2 regions of the Gordonia alkaliphila genome follow, and region 2 is predicted to be linked to the other one. Evidence: riboswitches for the same ligand, from Rfam matches in the RefSeq annotation. Region 2 holds a riboswitch; the other holds the start of a gene.
The links. A riboswitch is a leader RNA that binds a small molecule or an ion and turns the genes downstream of it on or off. The one in region 2 is predicted to bind cobalamin.
Positions count from the first base shown of each region.

Region 1: another riboswitch for cobalamin. It lies ahead of metE (5-methyltetrahydropteroyltriglutamate--homocysteine S-methyltransferase); the one in region 2 lies ahead of ABD989_RS10435 (ABC transporter substrate-binding protein).

Region 1 is NZ_BAABIE010000007.1:103,298-117,990, reverse strand. It holds gene ABD989_RS09285 (pyruvate carboxylase) at 1-115, shown strand, start outside; gene ABD989_RS09280 (NUDIX hydrolase) at 173-772, shown strand; gene metE (5-methyltetrahydropteroyltriglutamate--homocysteine S-methyltransferase) at 835-3,084, opposite strand; cobalamin riboswitch at 3,214-3,422, opposite strand; gene ABD989_RS09270 (hypothetical protein) at 3,614-4,201, shown strand; gene ABD989_RS09265 (ATP-binding protein) at 4,293-9,752, opposite strand; gene ABD989_RS09260 (hypothetical protein) at 9,957-10,343, opposite strand; gene ABD989_RS09255 (acetyl/propionyl/methylcrotonyl-CoA carboxylase subunit alpha) at 10,373-12,172, opposite strand; gene ABD989_RS09250 (condensation domain-containing protein) at 12,428-13,834, opposite strand; gene ABD989_RS09245 (SufE family protein) at 13,862-14,293, opposite strand; gene ABD989_RS09240 (sulfurtransferase) at 14,304-14,693, opposite strand, start outside.
Region 2 is NZ_BAABIE010000008.1:158,430-173,122, forward strand. It holds gene ABD989_RS10385 (PQQ-dependent sugar dehydrogenase) at 1-940, opposite strand, end outside; gene ABD989_RS10390 (HEAT repeat domain-containing protein) at 1,054-1,662, shown strand; gene ABD989_RS10395 (HEAT repeat domain-containing protein) at 1,669-2,676, shown strand; gene ABD989_RS10400 (fatty acyl-CoA synthetase) at 2,693-4,237, opposite strand; gene ABD989_RS10405 (YggS family pyridoxal phosphate-dependent enzyme) at 4,281-5,072, opposite strand; gene ABD989_RS10410 (alkaline phosphatase family protein) at 5,123-6,295, shown strand; gene ABD989_RS10415 (DUF222 domain-containing protein) at 6,279-6,866, opposite strand; gene ABD989_RS10420 (hypothetical protein) at 6,986-7,420, opposite strand; gene ABD989_RS10425 (cold-shock protein) at 7,614-7,817, opposite strand; gene ABD989_RS10430 (fused (3R)-hydroxyacyl-ACP dehydratase subunits HadA/HadB) at 7,955-8,983, opposite strand; cobalamin riboswitch at 9,114-9,257, shown strand; gene ABD989_RS10435 (ABC transporter substrate-binding protein) at 9,284-10,189, shown strand; gene ABD989_RS10440 (FecCD family ABC transporter permease) at 10,327-11,289, shown strand; gene ABD989_RS10445 (ABC transporter ATP-binding protein) at 11,286-12,155, shown strand; gene ABD989_RS10450 (bifunctional adenosylcobinamide kinase/adenosylcobinamide-phosphate guanylyltransferase) at 12,152-13,573, shown strand; gene ABD989_RS10455 (tautomerase family protein) at 13,704-14,099, opposite strand; gene ABD989_RS10460 (ATP-binding protein) at 14,203-14,693, shown strand, end outside.

The DNA of each region.
Region 1 (14,693 bases), on a different contig from region 2:
GGCGATGAAGATGGAGGCCTCGATCACCGCGCCCGCCGGCGGCACGGTCCGCCGGATCACCGTCGGACCGGCCACCGAGGTGGGCGCCGGCGACCTGCTCGTCGAGTTCGAGTAGCCGCCGCCGAGCGCGGGTGACTGTCCGGTAGCGGTCGGGTGGGGTAGACCCATGGGTATGGAACTGACCCGGGAGCTGGCCGAGCAGCGCCTGTCGGCGTGGGAGCGACGGGCGATCGACGACGCCGCGTTGAAGCCGTCGGCGGTGGCCATCACCGTGGCACCCGTCGACGGCGAGCGCGGCATCTGGGTGGCGCGACGGCCGTCGACGCTGCGCAGCCACGCCAACCAGTTCGCGCTGCCCGGCGGCCGCCTGGACCCCGGGGAGACCCCGGTGCAGGCCGCGCTGCGCGAGCTCGACGAGGAACTCGGGGTCTCGCTCGGTGAGGACTCGGTGGTCGGTCTGCTCGACGACTACGCCACCCGCTCGGGCTATCTGATGACGCCGGTGGTGTGTTGGATCGACGAACCGGTGACCCCGGCGCCCAGCCCGGACGAGGTGGACCAGCTGTTCTACGTCACCCTCGACGAGGTGACCGCCCCGGCGGTGTTCGACACCATCGCGCAGTCACCCCGGCCGGTGATCCGGCTGCCGATCATGAACCGGTGGGTGCACGCGCCCACCGCGGCGGTGATCTACCAGTTCGCGCAGGTGGTGGTCCTCGGGCTCGACACCCGGGTGGACCACCTGGAGCAGCCGGTCTTCGCCTGGCGCTGACGCGCGGGCTTCGACGGGGCTCAGGGAGCGTCGTGCGACGCTCCCTGAGCCCCGTCGAAGGGTCAGGCGCGGACGGCCTTGGCGGCGTCGACCATCGCGGTGAGGGCGGCGGTGACCTGCGCGGTGGTGCGGGTCTTGAGGCCGCAGTCCGGGTTCACCCACAGGCGGTCGGCCGGGACGGCGGCCAGCGCCTCGGCCAGCAGCGTCGTCATCTCCTCGGCCGCGGGCACGCGCGGGGAGTGGATGTCGTAGACGCCCGGGCCCACCTCGGCGGCGAAACCGATCGCGTTGAGGTCGTCGAGCACCTCCATGTGCGAGCGGGCCGCCTCGATGGAGGTGACGTCGGCGTCGAGGTCGGCGATCGCGCCGATCACGTCACCGAACTCCGAGTAACACAGGTGGGTGTGGATCTGCGTCTCGTCGTTCACACCCGCGGTGGACAGCTTGAAGGCGTTCACCGCCCACTCCAGGTAGGCGGCGCGTTCGGTGGCGCGCAGCGGCAGCAACTCGCGCAGGGCCGGCTCGTCGACCTGGATGATGCCGATCCCGGCCTCCTGTAGGTCGAGCGTCTCGTCGCGGATCGCGAGGGCCACCTGATCGGCGGTCTGCGCCAGCGGCTGATCGTCGCGCACGAAGCTCCAGGCCAGGATGGTGACCGGCCCGGTGAGCATGCCCTTGACCGGCTTATCGGTCAGACCCTGCGCGTAGACCGCCCAGTCGACGGTCATCGGCGCGGGACGCTGCACGTCGCCGAACAGGATCGGCGGCCGCACGCAGCGCGAGCCGTACGACTGCACCCAGCCGTTCGCGGTGGCGAAGAAGCCGGTGAGCTGTTCGGCGAAGTACTGCACCATGTCGTTGCGCTCGGGTTCGCCGTGCACCAGCACGTCCAGCCCGATCTGCTCCTGCAGGGCGATCACCGCGGCGATCTCCGCCTCCATCTGGGCGCGGTACTGCTCCGCGTCGAGCGTGCCCGCGCGCAGCCGGGCGCGGGCGGCCCGGATATCGCCGGTCTGCGGGAACGACCCGATGGTGGTGGTCGGCAGTGTGGGCAGCGCCAGGTGGGCGCGGCTGAGCTCCTGCCGTTGCGTGGCCGCGGTGCGGATGCGGTCGGCGTCGGTCAACCCGGCCAGTCGGGCACGCAGGTCGGCGTCGTGGCGACGCGGATCGTCGGCGCGGGTGGCCAGCGCGGCCCGGGCCGCGTCGAAGGCCGCCGCCTGCGCGTCTCGGCCGTCGGTGAGCGCCCGGGACAGGGCGACGACCTCGTCGAACTTCTCCGCCGCGAACGCGAGCCAGCCGCGCAGGACGTCGTCGAGACCGGTCTCCGGCGCCAACGAGTACGGCACGTGCAGGGTGGAACACGAGGTACTCACCGCCAGCGTGCCGACGTGCGGACGCAGGTCGGTGAGCACGGCGAGCGCGGCGTCCAGGTCGGTGCGCCAGACGTTGTGGCCGTCGACGATGCCGGCGACGACCAGCTTGTCGGCCAGACCGGCCGCCTCCACCGTCGCGACCGAGCCGCGGACCAGGTCGACGCCGACCCCGTCGATGTCGGTGCGACCCAGCGCGGCCAGCGCGTCGCCGGCATCGCCGAAGTAGGTCTGCACCAGCAGTCGCGGGCGGGCGGCCACCGCGCTCAGGCGCGAGTAGACGCGTTCGGCGAGTGCGGCGAGCCCGTCGTGGGCGTCGGTCACGAGGATCGGCTCGTCGATCTGCACCCACTCGGCGCCGGCCGCGGCGAGGTCGGTCAGCAGCTGCTCGTAGAGCGGCAGCAGATCGTCGATCCGGTCGAGCGGCACGAGGTCGTCGACACCCTTGGACAGACCGAGGAACGTGATCGGGCCGATCACCACCGGCCGTGCGGGCACGTCGTCGGCGAGGGCTTCGGCCAGGTCGGCGAGCACCGTCGCGGCGTCGAGACCGAACACCGTGTCCGGACCGATCTCCGGGACCAGGTAGTGGTAGTTGGTGTCGAACCACTTGGTCATCTCCAGCGGCAGCACGTCGGCGGTGCCGCGGGCGGCCGCGAAGTAGCGGTCCAGCGGGTCGGCGATGGCGGCCACGCGCGGCGGCAGGGCGCCGAGCGTCGCGGCCATGTCGAGCATCTGGTCGTAGTACGAGAAGGTGTTGACCGGGATCGAGTCCAGGCCGGCGGCCAGCAGCTGCTGCCGGCCGCTGCGCCGCAGGTCGGCGGCGACGCGGTGCAGCTCCTCCCGGCTCAGCCGCCCGGCCCAATAGCCCTCGACGGCGTGCTTGAGTTCCCGGTCGGCGCCGATGCGCGCGGTGCCGGTGACAGTGGTGTGAAAGCCCATCTTGTGTTCTCCATGCAATACAGAAGCTGACGACGAGGCGCCCTACCGGGAGGCGACAGACGACGAGCCCAGGCATGCACGGGTGCGTCGACGCCGCCCGGTCCACGAGGCGATCCGTCCTCGGATGCGGCGCATCCGAGACAACGGGCAGGTCTTCGGGCTCCTCGGCGAGCGCCGTCGAAAGGCGCACCTACTGGCCGTCGCTTCCCAGACGCACACGCGTGCGTCCAGTGCCGGTGACGGCGGTCGTTCCAAGTTACCGCTGCGGGTCAGCTCCGGAGTCTCACCGGATTCCCTCTCGCGAAAGTCGTTGCCGCAGCAGCGAATTCGCTCGACGTCCGCGCGGTCGCAGGGGCTCCTTGGCGACGGCGCTACGGACGAACCGATTGCGTCTACGACCATAGGCCCGGCGCGCGGACCGTGTCATCCCGCGCGAAGAGCGTGATTCTAATTCCCCCGCGGACTTGCGCGCGGGTGCGGCGGCGGACTCACCCGGCACCGGCCACTGCGGCGAGTATCCTGGGCGAGCATGGTGGCGTTGCAGGATGATCTCGGATCCCGCGACCGGCCCGCGCCGGTCGTCGGGATCGTGCTGGTGGCCCGGGGCGATGAGCGGGAGGCCCCGACTGAGGCGGATGTGCCGCAGCTCGAGCGGCTCGAAGTGCTGCTGGCCGGGTTCGGTGCCGGTGGCTGCGACAAGCTGTACGTGGCGCTCGGCAGCCGGGTGATCGCGGCGCCGCGGGACACCTCCACCACCTTCTACCTGCCGTCCTGGTACGACGGCCTCGACGCGACGGTGCACGCCGCCCTGACCTACGCCCGCGGGCTCGACCCGATCGCCGGGGTGCTGCTGCAGACCGTCGACAGCGCCGACGTCGGCGGGGTCGGGGTGGCGCGGGTGCTGGCCGCGGCCGGGCGACGCCGCGACGCGGTGGTGCGCGGGGTGCGGCACGGGCACTGGGCGCAGCCGGTGTACGTGGGCGCCGACCTGCTCGACGATGCGGCCGGGCTGCTCGCGGCGTCCGGGGGCGCGATCGGCTTCCTCGGCGACCACGCCGGCGAAGTGACCACCGTCGACTGCTCGGACCTCGCCGGCCCGGACGCGCCCGGCGTGTAGCGCTACACTGACCTGCTGCACTGACATAGAGAGCACCGCCGTGGTCATAGTGACCACGGCGGTGCTCTGTATGCCGGTGAACTGCTGCTGATCAGCTCTGTTTCGCGGCGATCGCGTTGATCAGGCTCGGGCGGAGGTCGGCGGCGCGGACGATCGCGTCGGCCGAGCCCACCTGCACGGCCCGCTCGATGCTGTGCACCGCGTCGAATTCGGCGGCCACCTCGGCGAGCTTCTCGGCGCGCACCGAGGTACGGGCCTCCTCGAGTTCGGCGGTCACATCGGCGTGATCGGTGTCCGAGGCGTGCTCCAGGCGCGTGTGCAGGGCTTGCACGCGCGGATCGTTCTCGGTGCGCGTGCGGACCTCGCCGGCGAAGACCACGGCCGCGGCCGGGGCGCCGCCGAGCACCGAGGCGAACGAGCCCTCGATGGCCAGCACGGTCATGTTCGGGTTCAGGGCCTTGGAGAAGACCACGAACGCGCCGCCGTGGTAGCGGGAGATCACGCAGAAGACGATCGGGCCCTCGAAGTTGATGATGGCCCGGCCGATCTCGGCGCCGTACTCCAGCTGCAGCTTGCGCAGCGACTCGGGGGAGCCGTCGAAGCCGGACAGGTTGGCCAGCACCACGACCGGACGGTTGCCGCTGGCCGCGTTGATCGCGCGGGCCGCCTTCTTCGACGACTGCGGGAACAGCGTGCCGGCGCTGAAGGTGTCCGGGCCGTCGGTCGGCAGGAAGCCGCGGCGGGCCACTGGCGTCGACTCGATGCCGATCAGCGTGATCGGGTGGCCGCCCAGGTGGGTGTCCTCCACGACGACGGTGTCGGCGTCGGCCATGTCGGCCCAGCGCTCCAGCGCGGGCAGATCCTGGTCGACGACGGCGCGCATCACCGAGCGGATGTCGAACGGCTTCTTGCGGTCCGGGTTGGCCTCGGCGGAGAAGATCTCGCCGACCGTGGCGAACTCGCTGCCTTCCAGCTCGTGCGGGAAGTCCGAGACGTCGCGGTCCGCCGGGTCGGTGGTGACCGCCTGGCGCGGACCGGCTTCGCCGGGCACCACGTAGGTGTGGTCGTAGTGGCTCATCATCACGCCGATGGCCGCCGTCAGGTTCGGCGCCCAGTACTGCGCCTCGCCGTTCGGGCCCATCACGCGGTCGTAGCCGCCGATACCGAAGTTGTCCTCGGCGGAGACGCCGCCGGAGAAGTCCAGGGCCTGCTTGCCGGTGAGCACCATCGACGAGTCCGGGGTCATCACCAGGATGCCCTTGGTGTGCATCAGCATGGTGGCCTCGGCGTTCCAGTAGGCCTGGCCGCCGACGTTGATACCGGACACGACGATGTTGATCTCGCCGCCGTCCTGGGTGAACTCGACGATCCGCTTGAGGGCCGCGGCCACCCAGTCGAGGTTCTCGGTGCCCGAGTCCATCTTCACGGCGGCACCGGACGAGACGGCGTACCACTCGACGGGCAGCGTCCGCTCTTCGGCGAGGTCGAGGGCCGCGATGTAGCGGCGGCACTCGGGCTCGGTGAGTGCACCCAGCGACTTGGTCGGGTCGCCCAGCATCACGACGCGCTCGACACCCTCGGGGTACTTCTCGGTGGGGGTGCTGACGGTGCCGACCACCACGGCCGCGGTGTTGCGGCCCTTGGGGCGGTCCACCGGGACCAGCTCATCGGCGTCGTTCAGGTCGTACTCGGTGAACGTGCCGAGCAGGTCGGTCAGCTCGTACGGGTACACGGTGTTGCGGCGGGCGGCGCGCAGCACCTTCTGGCGGTACTCGTCGACCGGCTCGATCGGGGTCTCGACGGGCTCGTCGACGGTGATCTGGGTTTCGCCTGCGGCGTCGAGGGTGACGCGCACCGACACCTTGGACAGCTCGCCGGTGTCCTGGTCGCGGTGGCGGGCGATGAGCTCGATCTCCTCGAGCCCGGCGCCGTCGGTAGAGGCGGCGGTGCCCAGGGTGTGGCTCACCACGCGGGCCACCTGCTCGCGGCTCACGTCCAGCGGCGGCCAGATGTACATGACGATGCGGTTGGTGTTGAACCGCTTCGACGACGGACGACGCGCCTGCGCGCGGCGGATGGAGTCGACGCACGCCTCGAAGGTGCGCTCGGCGGTCGGCAGCGTCAGGATGCTGCCGTCCTGTTCGGACACCGCGATCAGGTCGCGGACCTGGGCGAAGGCGATCAGGCGGTCGTCGCCCGGGTTGGCCTTGGCCACCGCGCGGTAGAGGTACACCTCTTCGTCGTCCGACGAGCGCAGGCGGGTCACGTCGAACTTGCGCAGGCGCTCCATCTGCATGCGCCGGGCGATGTACGGATGCAGCCCGCGGATCAGCCGGTCCTCGGACATGCCGGTGGCCGTCGGCCGGAAGGTGACGTGATGGTGCATGGCTTCGTCGCCGAGTCCGGCCACGGTGACCGTGACGCGGTGCACCTGGTTGGGCAGCAGGCGTGCGCTGACCACCTCGTGCAGGGCGGCGGCCATCTCGTCGAGGTCCTCGGGCTGGTCGTCCCAGCGCACGTAGACGTCGGCGTCGATCGACGCGGCGCCGTCGACCAGCTCGGCCAGCCCGCAGAGTGCGGTGTCGAGCTTGTCGAAGCTGGTGGCGGCGGAGACCAGCAGCGAGCCGCCGCGCTGGGCCAGCACGAAGGTGCAGCCGCTGGCACGGTGAGTGGCGACCGCGGACAGGCCCTTGTTGCCGTAGTAGCGGCGGGTCAGCACCTCGAGCATCGCCGAGTTGTCCAGCGAGTCGTCGACCAGGCGACGGCTGAGGACGCGGACCAGCGGCTCGGTGCTCTTGACCATCTCGGCGATGCGCTCGGCGCGATCGGACGCCTTCGGGTGCTCGTCGAGATAGTTCAGGTCGCTGTCGATGGCGGCGTAGACGCGTTCGCGCTTACGGCGCAGACGCGGCTGGCCGTACCAGGCGTACAGGACACCGCGGGCCAGGTCGGAGATCACTGGGAAGCGCAGCTGGGTGGCGGCGACGAGGTGCTCCAGCGCGTGGCCGGTGTCCTCGCGCAGCTCGGCCGGGGGCGGCGGCTCCTTCATCCAGCGGCGCAGCAGGGTCGCCATGCCCGGCACCACGTCGTCCAGGCGCTGCAGCGCCAGGAAGATCCGGAAGACGGCGCTCTCCAGCTCGTCGGTGCGTTCCAGGTCGGTGACGCCGTAGTGGGCCAGCGCGGCGGCCAGCTTGGTGCGGAACTGCTCGGGCACCGCCGACAACTCCACGTCCAGGCTCTGCAGGTAGGTGTGCAGGTGCTCGCGGGCGCTGTGCACGCGGTCGTGGACGTCGTCGTCGGACGGACGACGACGGGCCAGCTCGGCGAGGTCGGCGAAGACGCCGACCAGCTCGAGCTCGGCGCCCAGCGGGCGCTCGTCGGCGTCGATCTCGGCCTGGCGCAGCGCCAGGTAGTCGGTCATGCGCGCGCCCTCGCTGGGCTCGATGTCGAAGCCGAGCATCAGGGCGCGCAGCATCTCGCGTTCGGCGGCGGCGCGGTCGGTGTCGGACACGTCGGTCGGCGTGTCGGGCAGATCGAGCACGGCGTCGTCGGTGCTGTCGGCGGCGTCGTCCTCGCCGTCGGCGATCGGCTCCAGGCGCAGCAGCGGCGCACCGGTCTCCACCTGGGCGCCGACCGAGACCACGCACTCCTTCAAGCGGGCGGCGAACGGTGCGCGCAGCACCGTCTCCATCTTCATCGACTCCAGGACCAGGACCGGATCACCGGCCGCCACCTCGGCGCCCACCTCCAGTGGGGTGGCGATGACCAGCGCGGGAGCGGGGGAGCGGACCACGCCGCCCTCGTCCCGGCTGACCCGGTGGGTCACGCCGTCGACGTCCACCAGGTGGACCGGGCCGTGCGTGTCGGTGAGCACGCGGAAGCGCTCGCCGTTGACGGTGATCCGGCCGGTGTGCTCGTCGTAGCGTTCCACCTCGACGTCGGCGGTCTGCGTCTGCGCGCCGGCCTCGATGGCGACGCTGAAGCGCTGTGCGCCGACGCGGGCGACGCTGACGCGGTACGCGACGCCGCGCAGCTTGAAGTCGACGGGGCGACCGCTCTCGTGCATCACCTGCGGGCGACCGCCGCGGGCGGTGGCGAGCAGGCGGTTGAGCTCGGCCCGCTCCTCCTCCTCGTAGGCGTCGATGGCGGCGGCGGCCAGCGCGATGGACGAGTGCCGGTGCGAGACCAGGCGGCCCTGCTCGCGGACGCGGTCGATCCAGCCGGTGTCGGCGCTGCCGTCGATCACCTCGGGCTGATCGAGCAGGTCGATGATGAAGCTGCTGTTGGTGGCGCCGCCCTCGATCACCACGCGGGTGCGGGACATGGCGCGGCGCAGGCGGGCCAGCGCCTGATCGCGGGTGCTGCCGTAGGCGATGATCTTGGCGATCATCGAGTCGAAGTCGGCGGGGATGGTGTCGCCTTCGCTGACGCCGGTGTCCACGCGGACGCCGGGGCCGCTCGGGAGTTCCAGGCGGGCGATGTAGCCGGGCGACGGCGCGAAGTCGCGGTCGGGATCCTCGGCGTTCAGGCGGGCCTCGACGGCGTGCCCGCGCTCGACGGGGCGTTCACCGTCCAGGCGGCCGCCGGCGGCGACGTGCAGCTGGGCGCGGACCAGGTCGAAGTCGTTGGTGACCTCGGTGATCGGGTGCTCCACCTGCAGGCGGGTGTTGACCTCGAGGAAGGCGAAGAGCTTCTCGCCCGGGTGATACAGGAACTCGACGGTGGCCGCACCGCGGTAGCCGACGCGTACCGCGAGGCGTTCGGCGGCGGCCTTGACCTCGGCGACCTGATCGGGGCCGAGGACCGGGGAGGCCGATTCCTCGATGACCTTCTGGTTGCGGCGCTGCACCGAGCAGTCGCGCACGCCGAGGGCCCACGCGGTCTCGCCGTCGGAGATCACCTGGACCTCGACGTGGCGGGCGCCGGTGACGAGACGTTCGAGGAAGACGACGCCGCTGCCGAAGGCGCGCTCGGCTTCGTCGCGGGTGCGCTGGTAGGCGTCGATCAGCGCCGAGTCGTCGGCGACCATGCGGATGCCGCGACCGCCGCCGCCGGCGGTGGCCTTGAGCATCAGCGGGTAGCCGATCCGCTCGGCGGCCGCGACGGCCTCCTCCTGCGTCTCGACCGGGCCGCGGCTCCACGGAGCCACCGGCACGCCGACCTCTTCGGCGATCAGTTTGGCGCCGATCTTGTCACCGAGCTGGCGCATGGCCTCCGCGGACGGACCGACGAAGGTGACGCCCAGCTTGGTGCAGAGTTCGGCGAACGCCGGATCCTCGGCGACGAATCCCCAGCCGACCCACGCGGCGTCGGCGCCGGTCTCGGTCAGGGCCCGCTCGAGGACCTCGAGGTTGATGTACGGCCGGGCCGCGGCCGGACCCAGGTCGTAGGTGAGGTCGGCCTCGCGCACAAAGGTGGCGCCGGCATCGACGTCGGTGTGTAGAGCGATGGTCTGGACTGATTGTCCGGTCTCGGCATTCAGGTCGCGGACGGCGTTGATGAGCCGCATCGCGGCCTCTCCACGGTTGACGATCGCAATACGACGGAACATGCGCCCTTCTCTGTTCGGGGGTGCCAGGGCTGCTGGCGGGGGTCTCGGCACGACGATGCGCACGCGAAAGGATCGGTCTTGTCTCGATCCGGTTCTTTCACGGTAAGCCGCCGGGGGCCGCGGGGGTAGTACCTACTCTCACGTAACCGCCCGGGAAGCGACCAAGGACACACTTACCGGGCAGTCAACCGATCGGTAGGGGTGTTATGGGGGTTCGGCGATCAATTCGCCCGGACGCAGTCCGAGGGCCTGCTCGGCGTACCGCCGCACCACGGGGAGCACATCGCCGAGGGCCGTAGCGAAGTCGGCGCGGGCGAGGCCGCGCACCGCGGCGGGCCCTTCGGGGACGCCGGACACGCCGACGAGCGCGACCAGTTCGCCGGTCGTCGGCTCGGCGACGGCCCAGACGCAACGAACGCTCTCGTCCGCAGCGCGGACGAGAGCGTCGTCGTCGTTGTCTGCCGTCCCGGCGACGTAACCGGCCGGGTCGGTCAGACCCAGGTCGGTCAACGCCGGGACATCGGAGAGACGGTCGTCGTGCCGCAGGGCGCGCAGATACCACGCACCCGCATTGATCTCGACGGCAGTCACTCGGCAGCGTTCGCGGCCTGCGCCGCGGACTACTTGATTTCCAGCAGGACGGTGCCCTGCGTGACGGCGGCACCGGCGTCGACGGCCAGGCCGGTCACGACGCCGTCCTTGTGCGCGGTCACCGGGTTCTCCATCTTCATGGCTTCCAGGATCACGACCAGATCGCCCTTGGCGACGGTGTCGCCCTCGGCGACGGCCACCTTGACGACGGTGCCCTGCATCGGTGCGGCCACGGCGTCACCGGAGACGGCCTTGCCGCCGCCCTTGGTGCGGGTGCGCGACTTCGGCTTGCGACGCAGGGCGCCGCCGTTGCCGTTGCCGCCGCCGGACAGGTTCAGGTCGCCCGGCAGGGACACCTCGACGCGCCGTCCGCCGACCTCGACGACCACTGCCTGCCGCGGCAGGGCCTCCTCGTCATCGGTGGCGGCGCCCAGGCCGCTGTAGGCCTCGATCGGGTTCTCCCAGTCGGTCTCGATCCACTTGGTGTAGACCTCGAACGATTCGCCGTCGCCGACGAAGGCGGGGTTCTCGACGATGTGGCGGTGGAACGGGATGACGGTCGCGAGGCCGTCGACCTCGAACTCCGCGAGGGCGCGGGCCGAACGCTCCAGCGCCTCCTGGCGGGTGGCGCCGGTGACGATCAGCTTGGCGAGCATGGAGTCGAACTGGCCGCCGATCACGTCGCCCTGACGGACGCCGGAGTCCACGCGCACGCCCGGGCCCGAGGGCTCGCGGTACACGGCGACGGGGCCGGGGGCGGGGAGGAAGCCGCGGCCGGCGTCCTCGCCGTTGATGCGGAACTCGAAGGAGTGGCCGCGCGGGGCGGGGTCCTCGGTGAGCTCCAGCTCGCGGCCCTCGGCGATCAGGAACTGCTGGCGCACCAGGTCGATGCCCGCGGTCTCCTCGGTGACCGGGTGCTCCACCTGCAGGCGGGTGTTGACCTCGAGGAAGGAGACGGTGTCGCCCTGCACCAGGTACTCCACGGTGCCCGCGCCGTAGTAGCCGGCCTCGCGGCAGATGGCCTTGGCCGACTCGTGGATCATGGTGCGCTGCGCGTCGGTCAGGAACGGCGCGGGGGCCTCCTCGACGAGCTTCTGGAAACGGCGCTGCAGCGAGCAGTCGCGGGTGCCGGCGACGATGACGTTGCCGTGCTGGTCGGCGATGACCTGCGCTTCGACGTGGCGGGCCTTGTCCAGGTACTGCTCCACGAAGCACTCGCCGCGGCCGAAAGCGGCCACGGCCTCGCGGGTGGCCGAGTCGAACAGCTCGGGGATCTCCTCGACGGTGTGGGCCACCTTCATGCCGCGACCGCCGCCGCCGAAGGCCGCCTTGATGGCGACCGGGACGCCGTGGGCCTTGGCGAACGCGACGACCTCGTCGGCGCCGGACACTGGGTCCTTGGTGCCCGCGGCCATCGGGGCGTCGGCGCGCTCGGCGATGTGGCGCGCGGTGACCTTGTCACCGAGGGCCCGGATCGCGGCGGGCGGCGGGCCGATCCAGGTGAGACCGGCCTCGATCACGGCCTGGGCGAAGTCGCCGTTCTCGGACAGGAAGCCGTAGCCGGGGTGGATGGCGTCGGCGCCCGAGCGCGCGGCGGCGTCGAGGATCTTGTCGAAGACGAGGTACGACTCGGCCGAGGTCTGGCCGCCGAGTGCGAAGGCCTCGTCGGCCAGCTCGACGAACATTGCGCCGGCGTCGGGCTCGGCGTAGACGGCGACGCTGGCGATGCCCGCATCTCGTGCCGCACGGATCACACGGACCGCGATCTCACCGCGGTTGGCGATGAGTACCTTCTTGATGGTCTTCTGGGGGATCTCGGTGTTGGGCACTGGCTCTCCTGGCTGCGGTGCACCCCGGCCGGCGGGCCCGCGGTGACGGGCCGTTGTCCGGAGAACAACTGATTCTCTGTGTGGGAAGCTCGTTGTGGCGAACTCGTTATGGGTACTGCTGTGCGTCGTCGCAGTGCGCTGGGCGCGGGCGGACGATCGCCACGACGTCCCTCACTCTAGGCGTCGCGGTCGGCCGTCCTCATACCAACCCGGCAAGAGTGGTCTCGGCGGGCCGCACAGGACACCCGTCGATATTTACCCGTCGCGCGCGATACTCGCGAGTAGGTCGGCGAAGTCGTCGACAAAACCCTGCAGAATCGCGTCCAGGCCGGGGTAGGCGGCCGGTGCCGGGAAGCGCGCGTGCATGCGCAGACCGCCCGGCGTGCGGTTGACCCAGAGGTAGAACTCGTCGTCGGCGTAGGCGTGCGAGCGCAGCGCCTGGGCGGCGCCCTCGTCGGCTGCCGCGGCCCCCGGGACCGCGCGCGTGTCCATGAACGAGACGACGAACTTGGGCTCGGGCGTGAAGCCGAGAATCTCCGCCAGACGCAGCAGCGGCAGCGCCGCGCCCTCCTTGGCGTGATCGAGGGACACCATGATCCGCTCGAGCGCGGTGGGGAAGTCCGGATCGTCGGAGACGTCGATGGTGACCGGAGCGAGCGCGACGAACCAGCCGAGGGCGCCGTGGAACCGCGCATGGTTGCGCGTGTGCCGCGGCATCAGGGTGGCGAACCGGTCGACGCCGCTGTGCGCGCGGTAGACCTGCGCGGCGGCGGCCAGGATGCCGCCGACCAGGGAGCCGCCGAGGTCGGTGCACCGGCGGGCGAGGGCTTCGGCGGCGTCGTCGTCGAGCAGGCGCTGCGTGCGGGAGCGCTGCGCCGGGGTGCTCGGATCATGGGGGTCGCTCGGGAGTCCGTCGGCCGCGGGCACCACCGCGAACGGGGGCAGCTCGGGTCGGCCGCCCAGGAACTCCTGCCACGCGGCGACCGCGGTGTGCCGATCGTCGGCGGCATCGGCCTCGGTGCGCTCGGCGCCGGAGAAGTCGATGTAGCTGCCCGTCGGTGGCAGGTGCGGCGCGCGCCGGGCCACCGCCGCGGCGTACAGCTCCCGCAGCTCGTATTGGGCGTTGATCAGCGAGTAGCCGTCGACCAGCGAGTGGTCGGCGGCGAAGAGCAGCGTGAAACTGTGGGCGCGGGCGACGGTCGCGAACCGGTAGGCCGGCCAGTGCAGCGGGGTGGTGGCCCGGTCGAAGGAGCCGCCGATCTGCTCCATCAGGAGCTCGGCCCGCTGATACCAGCCGATGCGCGTCATCCGCAGGTGCACGGTGCCGGGGTCGGTGGTGTACCGCGCGGTGTCCTCGCCGACCAGGGTCACGTGGGTGCGCAGTACCTCGTGCCGGTTGATCCACCCGAGGATGGCGGTCCGGATCGCCGCGAGGGAGATCTGCTCGTCGAACTCCACCGCCAGGCCGAGCCAGGCCTCCCGCCCGCCCTCGCGCTGCGTGCGCAGCCGATAGTCGTGGGCCGCGCGCAGATGCTGCTCGTGATTGTGCGACGTGCCGCGCGGATCCCGGTGCCAGCTGCCGAGCCCGCCGGGGACGGCCGGGATCCATTCGGCGAGCCCGCCGGGACGCACCTTCGCGTCCAGAAACTGCGTGAATTCCATTGCGGCGGAACGGCTTCGGGCGGCCGGTTAGGAGGGCGCCGCGGTCTGCTCGGCGACCTGGCGCTGGATGCGCACCAGCATGCCGGTCATTCCGCGCAGGCGCAGCGGCGAGATCACCGAGCCCAGGTGCAGCGCGTTGGCGAAGTCCACCGGCACGGCGGCGATCTCCGCCGCCGAGGCACCGTCGAGCCCGGCGTGCAGGATCGACGCGAAGCCGCGGGTGGTCGGCGCCTCACGCGGCGCGCTGAAGTACAGCCGCACCGCCGCCGGATCGGACGCGTCCACCGACAGGAAGATCGGCGACTGGCATTCCGGCACCGGCTCCATGGACTCGGCGTGCAGATGCTCGGGCAGGTCCGGCAGATCGTTGGCGAATTCCAGCAGCAGCGTGATGCGATCCGGCTGGCCGAGGTCGCCGAAGTCGTCGACGATCTCGGCGAGGGCGGGGGTGAGGCTCATCGGCGGTGCGCTAGCCCTCGAGCGAACCGGGCTCGGCGCCCATGACGATGGGTGCGCGCACCGCGTTGCCCCACTCGGTCCACGAACCGTCGTAGTTGCGGACCGCCTCGAAACCCAGCAGGTAGGTCAGCACGAACCAGGTGTGGCTCGAGCGCTCCCCGATGCGGCAGTAGGCGATGGTCGGCGTCGCCGGATCGAAGTCGGCGTAGATCTCGTCGAGCTCGGGGCGGCTGCGGAAGCGGCCGTCCGGGGCGGCGGCACGCGCCCACGGGATGGACACCGCGGTGGGGATGTGGCCGCCGCGCAGCGCGCCCTCCTCCGGGTAGTCCGGCATGTGGGTGCGCTCGCCGGTGTACTCCTCCGGGGAGCGGACGTCGATCAGCGGCTCGCTGCCGAGCGC
Region 2 (14,693 bases):
CCGCATCGCGGAGTCGACCGGCACCCTGGAGGGTGTCGGTGGTGCCCCACGGCGCACTCGCGGAGACGGTGCGCAGGCGTTGCCCGCGCAGGTTGGCGATCACGATCCGCCCGTCGTGGAAGGCGATGCCGCTGGGGCTCGCCTGCTGCGGTGACCATTGCTGAACGGGATCGACGAAGCCTTCGCGCCCGGCGATGCCCTCCACCACCGGCCACCCGTAGTTGGCGCCCTCGGTGATCACGTTGAGCTCGTCCCAGGTGTCCTGCCCGAACTCGGCGACGAACATCGTGCCGTCCGGCGCCCACGCCAGTCCCTGCGAGTTCCGGTGGCCCATCGAGTACACCCGCGCCTGCACCTGGTCCGGGGTGCCGTCGGGGTCGGCGATCTGCAAGATCTTGCCGGCCAGCGAATTCGGGTCTTGGGCCCGGTCCGGCTGCCCCGCATCGCCGGTGGTGGCGTACAGCCGGCCGTCGGGGCCGAAAGCGAGGCGGCCGCCGTTGTGATGGGCCGAGACCGGAATGCCGTCGACGATCACCTGCCCGTCGCGGAGCGACAGTGCGCCGGGCTCGCCGTCGATGGCGAAGCGTTCGATGCGGTTGTCGGATGCGGTGGAGTAGTACGCGTACAGGTAGTCGTCGCGGACCGCGAGGCCCATCAAGCCGCCCTCACCACCGGCACGTACCCCGTCGACGCGGGCCACTTCGCGGGACTCGCCGTCGGCGTCGAGCTCTACGATCCGTGCCGAATCGCGTTCACTGACCAGCGGCGTGTCGCCATAGAAGGCGATCGACCAGGGCGCGTCGAGTCCCGTCGCCACCTCTGACGCACCCGCCTCGACGGTCGTGGCGCTGGGGAGGGCCACGTCCTCGGCCGAGCATCCCACGACCAACCCCAACGTCACCAGCGATGCCGCCCAACGCGCTGCTCTGCGTGCATACATGGATCGATTCTGCGCGAATGGTTGCGCGCACGCAATGGTCCCTTTGACCCTGACACGGTGTCAGGCCGTTCACTCGGTATCGGGTACCGACCCGGAACCGTAAGGAGAAGCCCATGACCGTCTCGATGCGCCACGAACAGGTGTCGACGGCACTCACCGCACCGAACGCCTCGGTGCGGCTGCGTGCAGCACTCGCCGCGGGCACCGAACCCGCTGCCCGCTATCCCGCGCTCCTAGTGCAGCGGTGCGCGATCGAGCGGGATTTCTTCGTCCGCGACATGCTGACCTGGGCGCTGGTTCGCCAGGACGTGGAGGCGACGTTGCCGCTGCTGCTGCGCGAGGTCCGCGGCCGTGGATCGGAGGCGAAAAGCCAAGCGCTGCACACGATGTCGAAGATTGGCGACCCGCGGGGCTGGTCGGCGATCACTCCAGAACTGCTCGACTCCCCCGACGACGATCTCGCCGCGAGCGCGTGGCGCGCCGCGGTGGTGCTGGTGCCGGACGATCTGCGCGAGTCGCTCGCCTGGTCGTTGGCCGCACGTCTGGGCCGCGACGATCGGCCGCTGCGCCGCAGTCTGAGCCGGGCCCTGGCGGCACTCGGCCAAGCTGCCGAAAGCCCGCTGCGGGCCGCCGCATCGAGCGACAATGAGGCGGTGCGTGTGCACGCCGCCGCCACACAGCGGCTGCTCGACGACCCCGACGCCGGACTGGACGAGGTGTAGACGACCATGCAGATCGGCGAGGTGGCACAGCAGTCCGGCGTCAGTGTCCGCATGCTGCGCCACTACGACAAGATCGGGCTGCTCACGCCGTCGACGCGATCGGCGGGCGGCTACCGCGAGTACGACGACGGCGATCTCCAGCGCCTGTTCCGGATCGAGAGCCTGCGGACCCTCGGCCTGTCCCTCGCGGAAGTCGCTGTCGCACTGGCGGATTCCGGGGCGGACCCGGGCGCACTGATCGACCGGCTGATCACGCAGACGAAGGAACGACTCGCCGCCGAGGCCGATCTGCTGGAGCGCCTGTCGACGCTGCGGTCGGGCGCGCCGCAGCGATGGGCGCAGGTGGAGCAGCTGCTGCCGTTGATCCGCGGCCTGCAGTCGGTGCAGCCGGTACGACGCCAACTCAGCGCACTCGGCATGGACGCGGGCGACGCGGTCCGCCTGGCGGAGCCGTTGACCCAGGCTGTGCTGGCCGAGACCGAGCCCATTACCGCGGGTGCGCTCAAGTGGGCGCTGCGTCGCTCCGGCGATGCAGCGCTCGGCCCGCTGGCGTCCGCGCTCGACGACCCCGACCCGCTGGTGCGACGTCGCGCCGTCGAAGCGATCGCCGAGTCACCGTCGGACGCGGCGACCGCCACGCTGTCGGCGCTGCTCGATCACGACGATCCGGTACTGCGGCGGCGGGCCGCACTGGCCGTCGGGCCGCGGGGTGTGGCCCAGGCCCTGCCGGTGCTCCTGCAGATGGTGATCGACGGCGTGGCCGACGTCGATGCCGCCGAGGCCCTCGGTGCGCTGGCGCGGCGGCGCGACCGCGCCGAGGACCTGGTGGACCTGCTGGTGACGCAGGTGAACGCCGCCGCCGATCCCGGCGCGCGGTTGCGCCTCACGCAGGCCCTGGCCGAGGTGCCGGGGCCGCCCACGGTGGCAGCGCTGTCGCGCCTGCGCGACGACGAGGACCCGAACGTCGCCCGCTCGGCGAACTACCTGGTCCGGTTGTTGTCCTCGTCGTCGTGACGTCCCCGCTGGGCGATCAGGAGTCGCGCAGCTCGCGCTTGAGCAGCTTGCCGCTCTGGTTGCGCGGCAGCGACTCCACAAAGCGGATCGCCTTGGGCACCTTGAACGGCGCCAGGCGCTCCTTCACGTGGGCGATCAGTTCGGTTTCGGTCACCTGCGCGCCGTCGCGGACCACGATCACCGCGGTGATCGCTTCGATCCACTTCTCGTCCGGCACACCGATCACCGCGACCTCGCCCACCGCGTCGTGCGTGTAGAGCGCGTCTTCCACTTCGCGGGAGGCGACCAGGATGCCGCCGGTGTTGATCACGTCCTTGATGCGGTCGACCACCGTGAGGTAGCCCTGCGCGTCACGGGTCACGAGGTCGCCGGAGTGGAACCAGCCGCCCTCGAACGCCGCCGCGGTGGCCTCCGGGTTGTCCCAGTAGCCCTCGCACAGCTGCGGCGACCGGTACAGCACCTCGCCGGGTTCGCCGTCGGGCACGTCGTTGCCGTCGGCGTCGACCACGCGGGTCTGCACGAACAGCACCGCGCGGCCGGCCGACGACGGCCGCTCCGCGTGCTCCTCCGGGCGCAGCACGGTGGCCAGCGGACCGATCTCCGACTGACCGAAACAGTTGTAGAAGCCCAGGTCCGGGTACTTCTCGCGGAGACGATTCAGGACGGTCACCGGCATGATCGACGCCCCGTACTGCGCCTTACGCAGGGACGACAGGTCGCGAGTGTCCAGGTCCGGGTGTGCGGCCAACGGCACCCACACGGTCGGGGCGAGGAAGAGCGCACCGATCCGGTCCGCTTCCACGATCCGCAGAATCTCCGGGATGTCCGGCGCGGGCAGCAGCGTGACGGTGGCGCCGACCGCGAGGTACGGAACCATGAACACGTGCATGCCTGCCGAGTGGTACAGCGGCATGCAGATCAGCGGGTTGTCATCGGCGGCGAGGTCGAGCGCCACGATCGACGACGTGTACTCGTGGACCAGTGCGCGATGAGTCATCATGGCGCCCTTGGGCTTCGACGTGGTGCCCGAGGTGTAGAGCAGCTGCACCAGATCTTCGCCGGAGGCCGCCGACTCGAAGTCGAGCGCCTCGCCCGCGGTCGCCAATTCCAGCAGCGAACCGTCCGCCTCCCGCAGCGGAAGTACATGTTCGACGGCGGTCGCGCTCAGGACCGCGTCCAACTGCGAGGCCAGTGCCGGATCCACCAGCGCGGCGCGGGCGCCGGACTGCGCCAGCAGGTAGCTCAGTTCCTCCCCGGTGAGCGCGTAGTTGATCGGCACGTGCACCAGACCGGCGCGCGCCGCGGCCAGGTAGCCGATCACGTAGGCATCGGAGTTGGTGCCGTAGGCGGCGACGCGGTCGCCGGCCGTGAGCCCGAGGTCGAGAAGTGCAGCCGCGGCCCGCGAGACAGCGTCGTCGAGCGCCGCGTAGGTCAGTTCGCGGCCACCGAAGCGCAGGGCGACCCGCTCCTTGTTGACGGCGGCGCTGCGTCGCAGGATCCCGTCGATGGTGTTGGCACGAGCATCGCCGCCGCGCGCCGCAGCCGTGTTGATGTCAGTCACAGTTCACCGTTCCAATCACTTATGTCACTCGGTGCCATTCACCCTAGTCTCCCGACGGTGCGGGGTCGGCGGCCGAGGGCCAGTAGTGACTGTCCGGGGTCGCGCGGGCACCGAAGATCGCCTGGCCGACGCGAACACAGGTCGATCCTTCTTCGATAGCGACCTCGTAGTCGCCGGACATGCCCATCGACAGTTCGCCCGGCCCGAGCAGGTCGGCGTCCACGTCCCGGACCCGTTCGCGGACCGCGCGGAGCCGACGGAAGCACCGGCGGACCAGTTCGGAGTCCGGGGTGAACAGCGCCAGCGTCATCAGACCGCGGACGCGCAGGGTGGGCAGGTCCGACACCTCGCGCAGAAACTGCAACACGTCGGCCGGTTCCAGCCCGTACTTCTGCGGCTCGGCCGACGTGTTCACCTGCACCAGCACGTCCAGAGTGCGGTCGGCCGCCGCCAGTCGTCGATCCAGCGCCTGCGCCACCCGCATGCTGTCGAGCGCTTGGAACTCGTCGGCGAAGGCCACCACGTCCTTGGCCTTGTTGGTCTGCAGATGGCCCACCACCGACCACGAGACGTCGAGATCGGCGAGCGCCGCGGCCTTGCCTTTGGCCTCCTGCACCTTGTTCTCACCGAGTTGACGGCACCCCGCGGCCACCGCGAGACGCACGCGGTCAGCGGGCACGGTCTTGGAGATCGGTAGAAGGCGAACCTCGTCGGGATCGCGTCCCGCACGGGCCGCGGCCGCGGCGATCCGCGCCCGGACGGCCGCGAGGTTGGCGGCGAAATCGGCGACTGTCACGGCTTCCGGATAGCGAACCGGCGGTGTGCTCTCGTCCATGTCCCCCATTGTGGGCCACAAACGCGGTCGGCTTCCGTAGCGTCGCAGGCATGGACCGTCTCCACGAACTGCTCCCCGGCTCTTGGCCCGACGACCCCACCCTCGCCGATCTGGCCGGATCAGCGTCCAGCGCACTGGGCTTCGGCGCCGACCGACCACTCCCCATTCCGGACAGCCACACCGTGGTGATCCTCATGGTCGACGGACTGGGAGACCTGCTGCTGCACGAACATTCGGTGTTCGCGCCGACGCTCCTCGCCCATCGCGCCATGCCGCTGCGGGTCGGCTTTCCGTCGACCACGGCCACCAGTCTCACGAGTCTGGGCACCGGCCTGCCGTGCGCCGAGCACGGCGTCCTCGGCTACAGCTTCGCACCGCGCGACCTCGATCCGGCCGTCGAGCACACTCTCAACGCCCTCCGGTGGACCCTGGACACCGCCGACGGGCCGCCCGCCGACGGCCTCTACCCGCCGACCGAGGTCCAGCCGATGCCGTCGGCGTTCGACGAGCTCACCCACGCCGGCGCCGCGGTGATCACGCTGATGCCCGAACTCTTCCGCGAGTCGGGCCTCACGCGCGCCGCCTACGGCACTCCCGCGGACTATCGCGATGCCTCGTCGCCGAATGCGGTGCGCGACCAAGCCGTCGAGCTGTTGGCGGCGGGCGATCAGGGACCTCGGCTGGTCTATGCCTATCTGCCCAACCTCGATGCGGCCGGTCACCGGTGGGGACCGGGCACCCCGGAGTGGCAGGAACGGCTCCGCCGGATCGACGACGTGGCCGCGGCCATCGTCGAGGCCCTGCAACCCGGCGCCACGCTGGTGGTGACCGGTGACCACGGCATGATCACCGCCGGGCGCCGCATCGACATCGACACCACGCCGGCGCTGACCGAGGGTGTCCGGGCCGTCGGCGGCGAGGCGCGCGTCCGCCACGTCTACGCCGAGCCCGGTCGCGCCGACGATGTGTTCACACGCTGGGCACACGAACTCGACGGCCACGCGCACGTCGCCACCCGCGACCAGGTGCTGGCCGAACGCTGGTTCGGCGCCCCCGCCGCCGCGCACGTCACCGAACGCATCGGCGACGTGGTGGCCGTGGCAGGACGGGACACGCTGCTCACCCGCAGCGTCCACGAACCGATGGAGACGATGATGCCGGGCCACCACGGCGGCTGGACCGTCGCTGAACTCCTGGTGCCGCTGATCATCGCCACCGGCTGATCAACCCGACCGGGTGGGTCCGCGCCGCACCGTGCGGCGCGGACCCGACGTCGATATGGAATTCTCCAACAACGCATCGCGTTGGAAGCGTGGCTTCCGGCAGTACTCCCCCGGACTCCGGCCGGTCCGAATGCGACAGATAGGTCCGCACCACCTGCGTCACCGCATCGGCACGCCGCCGCTTCGCCGACCGCGTGTCCTCCGAGCCGTCCGGCTCCGGCACCGGCCGCGTCAACGGATCCAGCGCCGCCCACAGTTCCTCCGCCGCGAGTGTGTCCAGATCCAGGGTCACCGCCACCCGACCGTCGTCGGTGCGGTCCATCGTCATCGCGTTCAGATCATCGCGTTCGGCGACGGGCACCCGCGCCGGCGTGGTCTGCACCAGCAGCGCGCCGACGACCTTGGCCCGCTTCTCCTCCGATAGGTTCACGCGATCGGTCAGGTGTGCCAACCCGGTCACCACCGCGTCCGCTTTCTCCGCCGACAGCGCACCGTCGCGCATGCCGCGCGTCACCGGCCCCGCGTCGTCGTCCGCTATCGCCTTCCCCAAGCGGGCGGCCCGATACGCCACCGCGGGTGCGGCATCGCGTTCGGTCAGGATCGCCGCAGCCGACCGAACATGCTTCCGCGCTGGCAGAAGCCGGTCAGTACAGCTGCGTCCATGTCGGACCGCTCAGGGGCCCGCCGCGGTCAGTTGCCCGCCAGTCGGACGAACCATAGACCGCCCATCAGCACCGCGTCGTCGCGCCAACCGGCACCGTCGAGGCCGAGGTCCAGCGTCGTGATCCACCGATCGAGCTGAAACTGCTCGACGAGGTTGCCCGCACCGAGGAATACCGCGAAACGTCGAGCATCACCGCCACCGTGATCGCGAACCGACTCATCCTCGGCAAGGAGCGGCCGCCAGACGAACGTCACGAGCACTCCGAACGGCGCGACCTCCGTGACGCCGACCTCCCGCATGTGCATCCAGGGCGAGCGGCCGCCCGGCTCGACGGCGATCCACCCGTCGCGTGTCGTCGACGGCGGGGCGGGAGCGAGCGACGTCGCAACCCGCAGATATTCGCGCACCGACTGCACCGACGCAGTCAGCTCCGCAGCGAAATCGATCGCCGGCACGTCCATGCCGCAAACCTAGTCCCGCGGCACCCCTTCCCGCGAGAGTTCTCGGTTCCCGCGGCCCCTCCCGACGCCCGCGGGAACCAAAGCCTCTCGCGGGAACGGAAGCATTTCGCGGGAGCTGCGGGGGTTCAGTGCCCCGGCGATGCAGCAACGCCCCGGTTCTAGGAACCGGGGCGTTGCTGTGAAGAGCTCTTAATCAGACCGCAACGACGTTGGTCGCCTGCGGACCCTTGGGGCCCTGCTCGATGTCGAACTCGACTCGCTGCGCCTCTTCGAGGTTGCGGAAGCCGCTGCCCGAAATCGCGCTGTAGTGGACGAAGACGTCTTCGCTACCACCGTCGGGGGCGATGAAGCCGAAGCCCTTTTCGCCATTGAACCACTTGACGGTCCCTTGTGCCATGCTGTTTTACTGCCTTCTTCAGATTGGCGGGCACAGATCTGTCACCCGCCCAACAACTATGTCACACCTCGACGCGGTCCGAAACACCTACACGCAATTATTTTCCGGCCGCGCACAACTGGTGACTCAGGGCCAGGTCAGGAGAAGCGAAGGTCCAGGGTCGCCATGCCGAAGATCTTCTTGTCGTTCGACTTCGCGGTCAAAATGACTGTGCCGCTACGGGTCTCGGCGTCGAGCGACTTGATCTTGCCGCCGTACTCGATGTCGCCGCGACCGTCGGCCGGGACCACCGCGGGGGCCGACAGGCGCACCGCGTACTTGCTGACCGCACCCGGATCGCCCGACCACGCCGAGATCGAACCGGCACCCATGCCCATGGTGAGCATGCCGTGCGCGATCACGTCCGGCAGACCGGCGAGCTTGGCGATGCTCTCGTCCCAGTGGATCGGGTTGGCGTCGCCGGCCACCCCGGCGTAGTTGACCAGGTCGCCACGGGTGAGGCCGCTGTGATGCACCGGCAGGGCGTCGCCCTTGGCGAGGTCGTCGAAGTTGCGCGAACCGACGGTTCGGGTCGCACCGGCCTGCGACTGCGGCGCGGGCTCGCCTTCGCGGACCGTCTTCACGTAGTCGGCCGCGGCGGCTTCCACGGACAGGATGTCGACGTCGTGCATCATCACCTTGGCGACGGCCTGCGCGATCCCGGGATCCACCTCGTCGGCGGACACGCCCACGACGGTGGTGGCCATGGTGTGCACCGTCTCGCCGTGCTGATCCACCAGCGTGTTGGTGATGGTGATCATGTCCTTGCCCGCGATGCGTCGCACCGAGGTGAGCTCGACGTCGGTGGTCAGCACGTCGCCGACGACGATCGGCCGGTGCTGGTGGAACGACTGCTCGGTCTGCACATAGGTCTCGTAGCCGACGACCACTTCTTGCATGAGCTTCTGGTTCGCGGCCATCGCCGGGATCGAGGTGAAGGTCAACGGCGCCACCAGCCCGCTATAACCGAGCTCCTTCGCCGCGGCGATGTCCCAGTGGGCGGGGTGGTAATCCTGCACGGCGCGCGCATATTCGCGAACCTTCTCATGCCCGATCTCATAGGTGTGGTCGGCAACGTAGTAGTGCCCGACCCGCTCGACCAACGCCGAATTCTCCGAGGACGTCATCTTTTCCTTCTCCAAACCCGCTATCGGGGAAACACTTGTATCTCGGGGAAATAGTAGTACCGTCGCCGCTCCGGTCGTCCCCGCGCGGCCCAATCGCGGACTGCGCGAGTTCTGTTGCGTGCGGGTGCACGGGTAGAATCGCGCGGTGGACCCGACCGCCGGTCGGGTCGTCACGACGTCCAGTGAAGCCGGTGCGAATCCGGCGCTGTCCCCGCAACTGTGATGCCGCCACACGGCGGATGAGTCAGGTCAGCTCCGTCGTGACGAATGACTTGATTCCTCGGAAGAAGGAACTACTTCATGACAGTCAGCAACCGCCGCCGTCGCGGTATCGCCCTCGCGAGCCTCCTCGCGACCGCCGCCCTCGTGGCCTCCTGCTCGTCGGATACCGGCTCGGGCGGGGTCACCGACACCGAAACCGCGGCCGCCCGGATCGTCTCGCTCAGTCCGTCGGCCACCGAGACGCTGTTCGCCGTCGGCGCCGGCGACCGCGTGGTGGCCGTCGACGATCAGTCGGACTACCCGGAGGACGCCCCGAAGACCGCCCTGTCCGGGTACACCCCGAACCTGGAGGCGATCCTCGGCTACACCCCCGACCTGGTGGTGTCGAATGAACTCGCGCCGGACGTGGTGTCCGGGCTCGAGCGCGCCGGGGTGACCGTCCTGGACCAGCCCGCGCCGAGCACCGTCGCCGAGGCGTACGCCCAGATCGAGAAGATCGGTGTGAGCGTCGGTGAGGGCGACGCCGCTGCCGAGCTGGTCGACGAGATGACGACCCGCATCGACAAGGCCGTCCTCGCGGCCCCGCAGGCCGACGGTCTGACCTACTACCACGAGCTGGATCAGACGTTCTTCACCGCGGCCGGCGACACCTTCATCGGCCACGTGTACGGACTGTTCGGCCTGAAGAACATCGCCGGCGCCGACATCGGCGGCGTGACCTACCCGCAACTGCAGTCCGAGCAGATCATCACCGACAATCCGGATCTGATCTTCCTCGCCGACAACCAGTGCTGCGGCGTCACCCCGGAAGCCGTCGCCAAGCGTGCCGGTTGGGACCAGATCACGGCCGTCCGCGAAGGCCGCGTGTACGTGCTCGACGAAGACATCGCCTCGCGTTGGGGTCCGCGCCTGGCCGACTTGGTGGAGCAACTGAGTGGGCTGCTGGCCACGCTGCCAGCGACGCAGCCCGCACCGGTCGGGTGACCGGCACCGACCTCGTATCCGCCGGGACAGTTCCCGGCGGCGACTCCACCCGCGGCGACGCCGGCGGGCGCTGGCAGAACCGGCCCCGCGCCCGCTGGGCGATCATCATCGGCGCGACGGTGCTGCTGGCCGCCGTGATGCTCGGGGCGATTCTCGTCGGCCCCGCCGGCCTGTCGGCACGCGGCGTGGTGCTCTCCCTGGTGGATGCGCTGCCCGGCATCGACGTCGACAGCGGCCTCACCGACCAACAGCACGCCATCCTGTGGCAGATCCGCATGCCGCGCGTGGTGCTGGGCGCACTGGTCGGTGCGACGCTGGCCATCGCCGGCGCCGCCTATCAGGGCGTATTCCGCAACCCGCTGGCCGACCCGTATCTGCTGGGCGTGTCGTCCGGCGCCGGTCTCGGCGCCACCGCGGCGATCGTGGCCGGGCTGTCGATGAGTTCGGCGGCGGTGCCCACCGCTGCGTTCATCGGCGGCGCGGCCGCTGTCACGGCCACGCTCCTGCTCGGCCGCACCGTCGGCGGCGGGCGCAGCGAGACCGTCATCATCCTCGCCGGCGTCGCCGTGGCGGCGTTCGCCAACGCCGGTCAGACCTATCTCATGCAGCGCCACAGCGAGACCCTGCGTCAGGTGTACTCCTGGCTGCTCGGTCGGCTGGCCACCGACGGCTGGAACCAGATCCAGGTGGTCGTCCCCTACGTGCTGGTGACCATCGCCGTGGTGATGGCCTTCCGCCGAACCCTCGACGTGATGCTCGTCGGCGACACCGAGGCCGCCAGCCTCGGCGTGGAACCAGTCCGGGTGCGCCTGCTCCTCATCGCGGTGGCCACGCTCGGCACCGCGGCGGTGGTCTCGGTATCGGGACTGATCGGGTTCGTCGGCATCGTCGTTCCGCATGCGGTGCGCATGCTGGTCGGGCCCGGGCACCGGCTGCTGCTGCCGCTGTCCGTGCTCGTCGGTGCCGTGTTCCTGGTCTGCGCGGACCTGCTGGCGCGCACGGTGATCGCGCCGGCCGAACTACCCATCGGCGTGGTGACCGCCGCGATCGGCGCGCCGTTCTTCCTCCTGGTCCTACGCCGCGGACGGGTGGCCCGATGAGCGCCCCCGACGTGGTGACCTGCCGCGGGCTGACCGTGGTGCGCAGCGGCCGCACCGTGGTCGACGCCGTGGATCTGACGGTGACGCAAGGTGAATGGGTCTCGATGATCGGCCCCAACGGCGCCGGCAAGACGACGCTGCTGCACGCACTGGCCGGCTTGCTGCCCGCGGGCACCTCCGTCGAAGGCGAGGTGACCGTCGCCGGTCGGCGGATCGGCCGCAGCAAACGGCGCGAGATCGCCCGGATGATCGCGATCATGCCGCAACGTCCCGTCGTGCCCGACGGCGTGACGGTCCGCGAACTCATCGCCCTCGGGCGCACCCCGCACGTCCCCCGTTTCGGTGTCGAGGGACCGCGGGACCGGAAGGTGGTCGCCGACGTGGTCGACCGCCTCGGGCTCGGGCCGCTGGCCGACCGCGTCGCGAGCACCCTCTCCGGCGGCGAACTCCAGCGCGCTGTCCTTGGCCGCGCACTGGCGCAGCAACCGAAGGTGTTGTTGCTCGACGAGCCGACCAGCGCGCTGGATATCGGCCGTCAGCAACAGGTGCTCGACCTCGTGGAACACATGCGCCGCGACGACGGCATCACCGTCGTGGCCGCCATGCACGACCTCTCCCTGGCCGCCGTCTACGGCGAGCGCATGATCCTCTTGAGCGACGGTCGCGCACTCGCCGACGGTTCGCCGACCGAGGTTCTCAATCCGGAATTGATCGGCGAGGTGTACGGCGCACGCGTCGACGTCGTCCTGCACGACGGCGTGCCGGTGGTGCTGCCGCTGCGCACCGAGCGACCGGCGTCCGACCGGGCCGAGGACGCCGAGGAAGCCGAGCCGGCGACGCCGCCGGGCACCGAGGTGTCGTCGTGACCGAGGTGGTGCTGCTGGGCAGCGGCGCGGCCGACGGCTGGCCCAACCCGTTCTGCCGGTGCGCGTCGTGCACCGCGGCCCGCGACTCCGGCGAACGACGCGGCCACAGTTCGGCGCTGATCGACGGCACCGTGCTGATCGACTGCGGGCCCGACGTGCTCGCCGCGGCCACCCACGCCGGGGTCGACCTGGCCGGGGTGCGCTACCTGCTGCTGACCCACGACCACTTCGACCACCTCGCCGGGCAAGCCCTGTTGATCCGGTCATGGGCGGGTGCCTGCACCCCGCTCGACGTGATCGGCCCGCCCGCCGCACTGGCTGCCTGCCGCGCCTGGATCGCCGACACCGACCCCGTGCGACTGAGGCCGGTTGCAGCCGGCGACGAGGTGACGTTGACCGGGAACGACGGCGACTACCGGGTCCGGGTCCTGACCGCCGCGCACACCTCGACCCTCGGCGAACCCGCCGTCCTGTACGACGTCACCGCCCTCGACGAACACGGCGATCGCGCGGCCCGTCTGCTGTGGGCCGCCGACACCGGGCCGCTGCCCGCCGCGACATTGGACGCCCTCACCGGCACCGAGCTGGATCTCCTTCTGCTGGAAGAGACGTTCGGGCGATTCATCGAGCACGGCGCCGATCATCACGACCTCGACTCGTTCCCCCGCACCCTGGCCGCCCTGCGCAGCGCCGGTGCCGTCACCACCGGCACCCGCGTCATCGCCGTGCATCTGAGCCACCACAATCCCCCGCCCGCGCAGTTGGCCGAGGTCCTCGCCGAGTGGGGCGCCGAGATCGGAGTCGACGGCATGCGCCTCCCCCTGCCGGACGAGGCCGCGACCGCGACGTCGACGCCGACGGGGCGAACACTGGTGCTCGGCGCGGTCCGGTCCGGCAAGTCGGTGCACGCCGAAACCCTTCTCGCCGACCAGGATTCGGTCCTCTACGTCGCGACCGGAGGCACCCGCGACGGCGACGCCGAATGGGCCGAGCGGGTCGCACTGCACCGGGCGCGTCGTCCCGCGAGTTGGCGGACCGCTGAAACGCTCGACCTCGCCGCCGTGCTGGACGACGCCGCCGGACCGGTCCTCATCGACTGCCTCGGCACCTGGCTCACCGGGATGATGGACCGCCACGAACTGTGGAGCGCACTCGAACGGTCCGACGACGGCGACCGCGCTCCGCTGACCCACGCCATGGCCGAGCTAAACCGTGACGTCGACGGACTGATCGCTGCCTGGCGCCGCTGCCCGCACCGAGTCGTGGCCGTCAGCAACGAGGTCGGGTCCGGCGTGGTGCCCGCGACCGCCGCGGGCCGCGTGTTCCGCGACGAACTCGGACGACTCAACACCCGGCTGTCGGTGGAGTCCGAGCAGGTCGTCCTGGTAGTCGCCGGCCGCACCCTCCCCCTGCCCTGAATCTGAGCGAGAGTCGGCCGCTGCGCGCGGAAATCAACAGTTCACCGCCATATAGAGGGCACCGTGGTCAATATGACCACGGTGTTCCTCTATATGACAGCGAAGCCGTCTGGCGTCGCATGCCTCGCCGTCAGACGTTGATGTCGAAGCCCAACTCCACGTCGCACGCCGCCTGACCGCCGCTGATCCCCCAGCTGGCGGTGTCGAGGTCGCGCACCACGATGGTGATGTGGTCGCCCGGAATCCCGAGCGCGCCGAGGCGGTCCACGATCTCCCGGTACAGCGCCCGCTTGGCGTCGACGGATCGGCCCGCGAAGCAGTCGACGGTGACGAGGGTGTAGTGCTCCGGGCTGCTCAGCGTGTGCGGCACCGCGAAACGGTGCGGTTCATGCGCCACCAGCCGAACGTGCTTGTCCTGCACGGGAATTGCGAAGGCGGCCACCAGCGAATCGTGCACGGCGTCGATGATGGCGGTCTCCACCGCGGGCGCGTGGGAGCGACGGACTTCGATCTGAGTACTCGGCATCCACGCACGGTATCACCGCCTGCGCGGCGTGCGGGCGTGAGCGCGAGCACACCGAGCGCCCGCCGTATCGAGGCCCCCACGACGACGAAATAGGATTCACCGCATGGCTTCTGACCTGCCGATCGGCACGCTCCTCGACTCCTCGACCCCCGCCTCGCTCAATCCCGCGCGGCTCAATCGACACACGTTCTGGTGCGGCCAGAGCGGATCGGGCAAGACGTACTCGCTCGGTGTGCTGCTGGAGCAGGTCCTGCTGCACACCCGACTGCCGATCGTGGTCCTGGACCCGAACTCCGACTTCGTCCGCATCGGCGAGATCCGCGAGGACGCCCCGCACGAGCAGGCTGCCGAACTCGCGAAACGCGACATCCGCGTCCTGCACTCGGCGGCGGGCCAGGGTCAGCAGCTCAAGGTCAAGTTCCTCGGGCTCGACGTCCGCTCCCGTGCCGCGCTGCTGCAGTTGGATCCGGTCCTCGACAAGCGGGAGTACAACACGCTGCTGCGCGCCGAGAGCTCCGGGGTTACCGACTTGGAGGGGCAGGCGCTGATCGACGGGCTGCGTGGCAGCGGCGATCCCGACTTGCACGACATCTC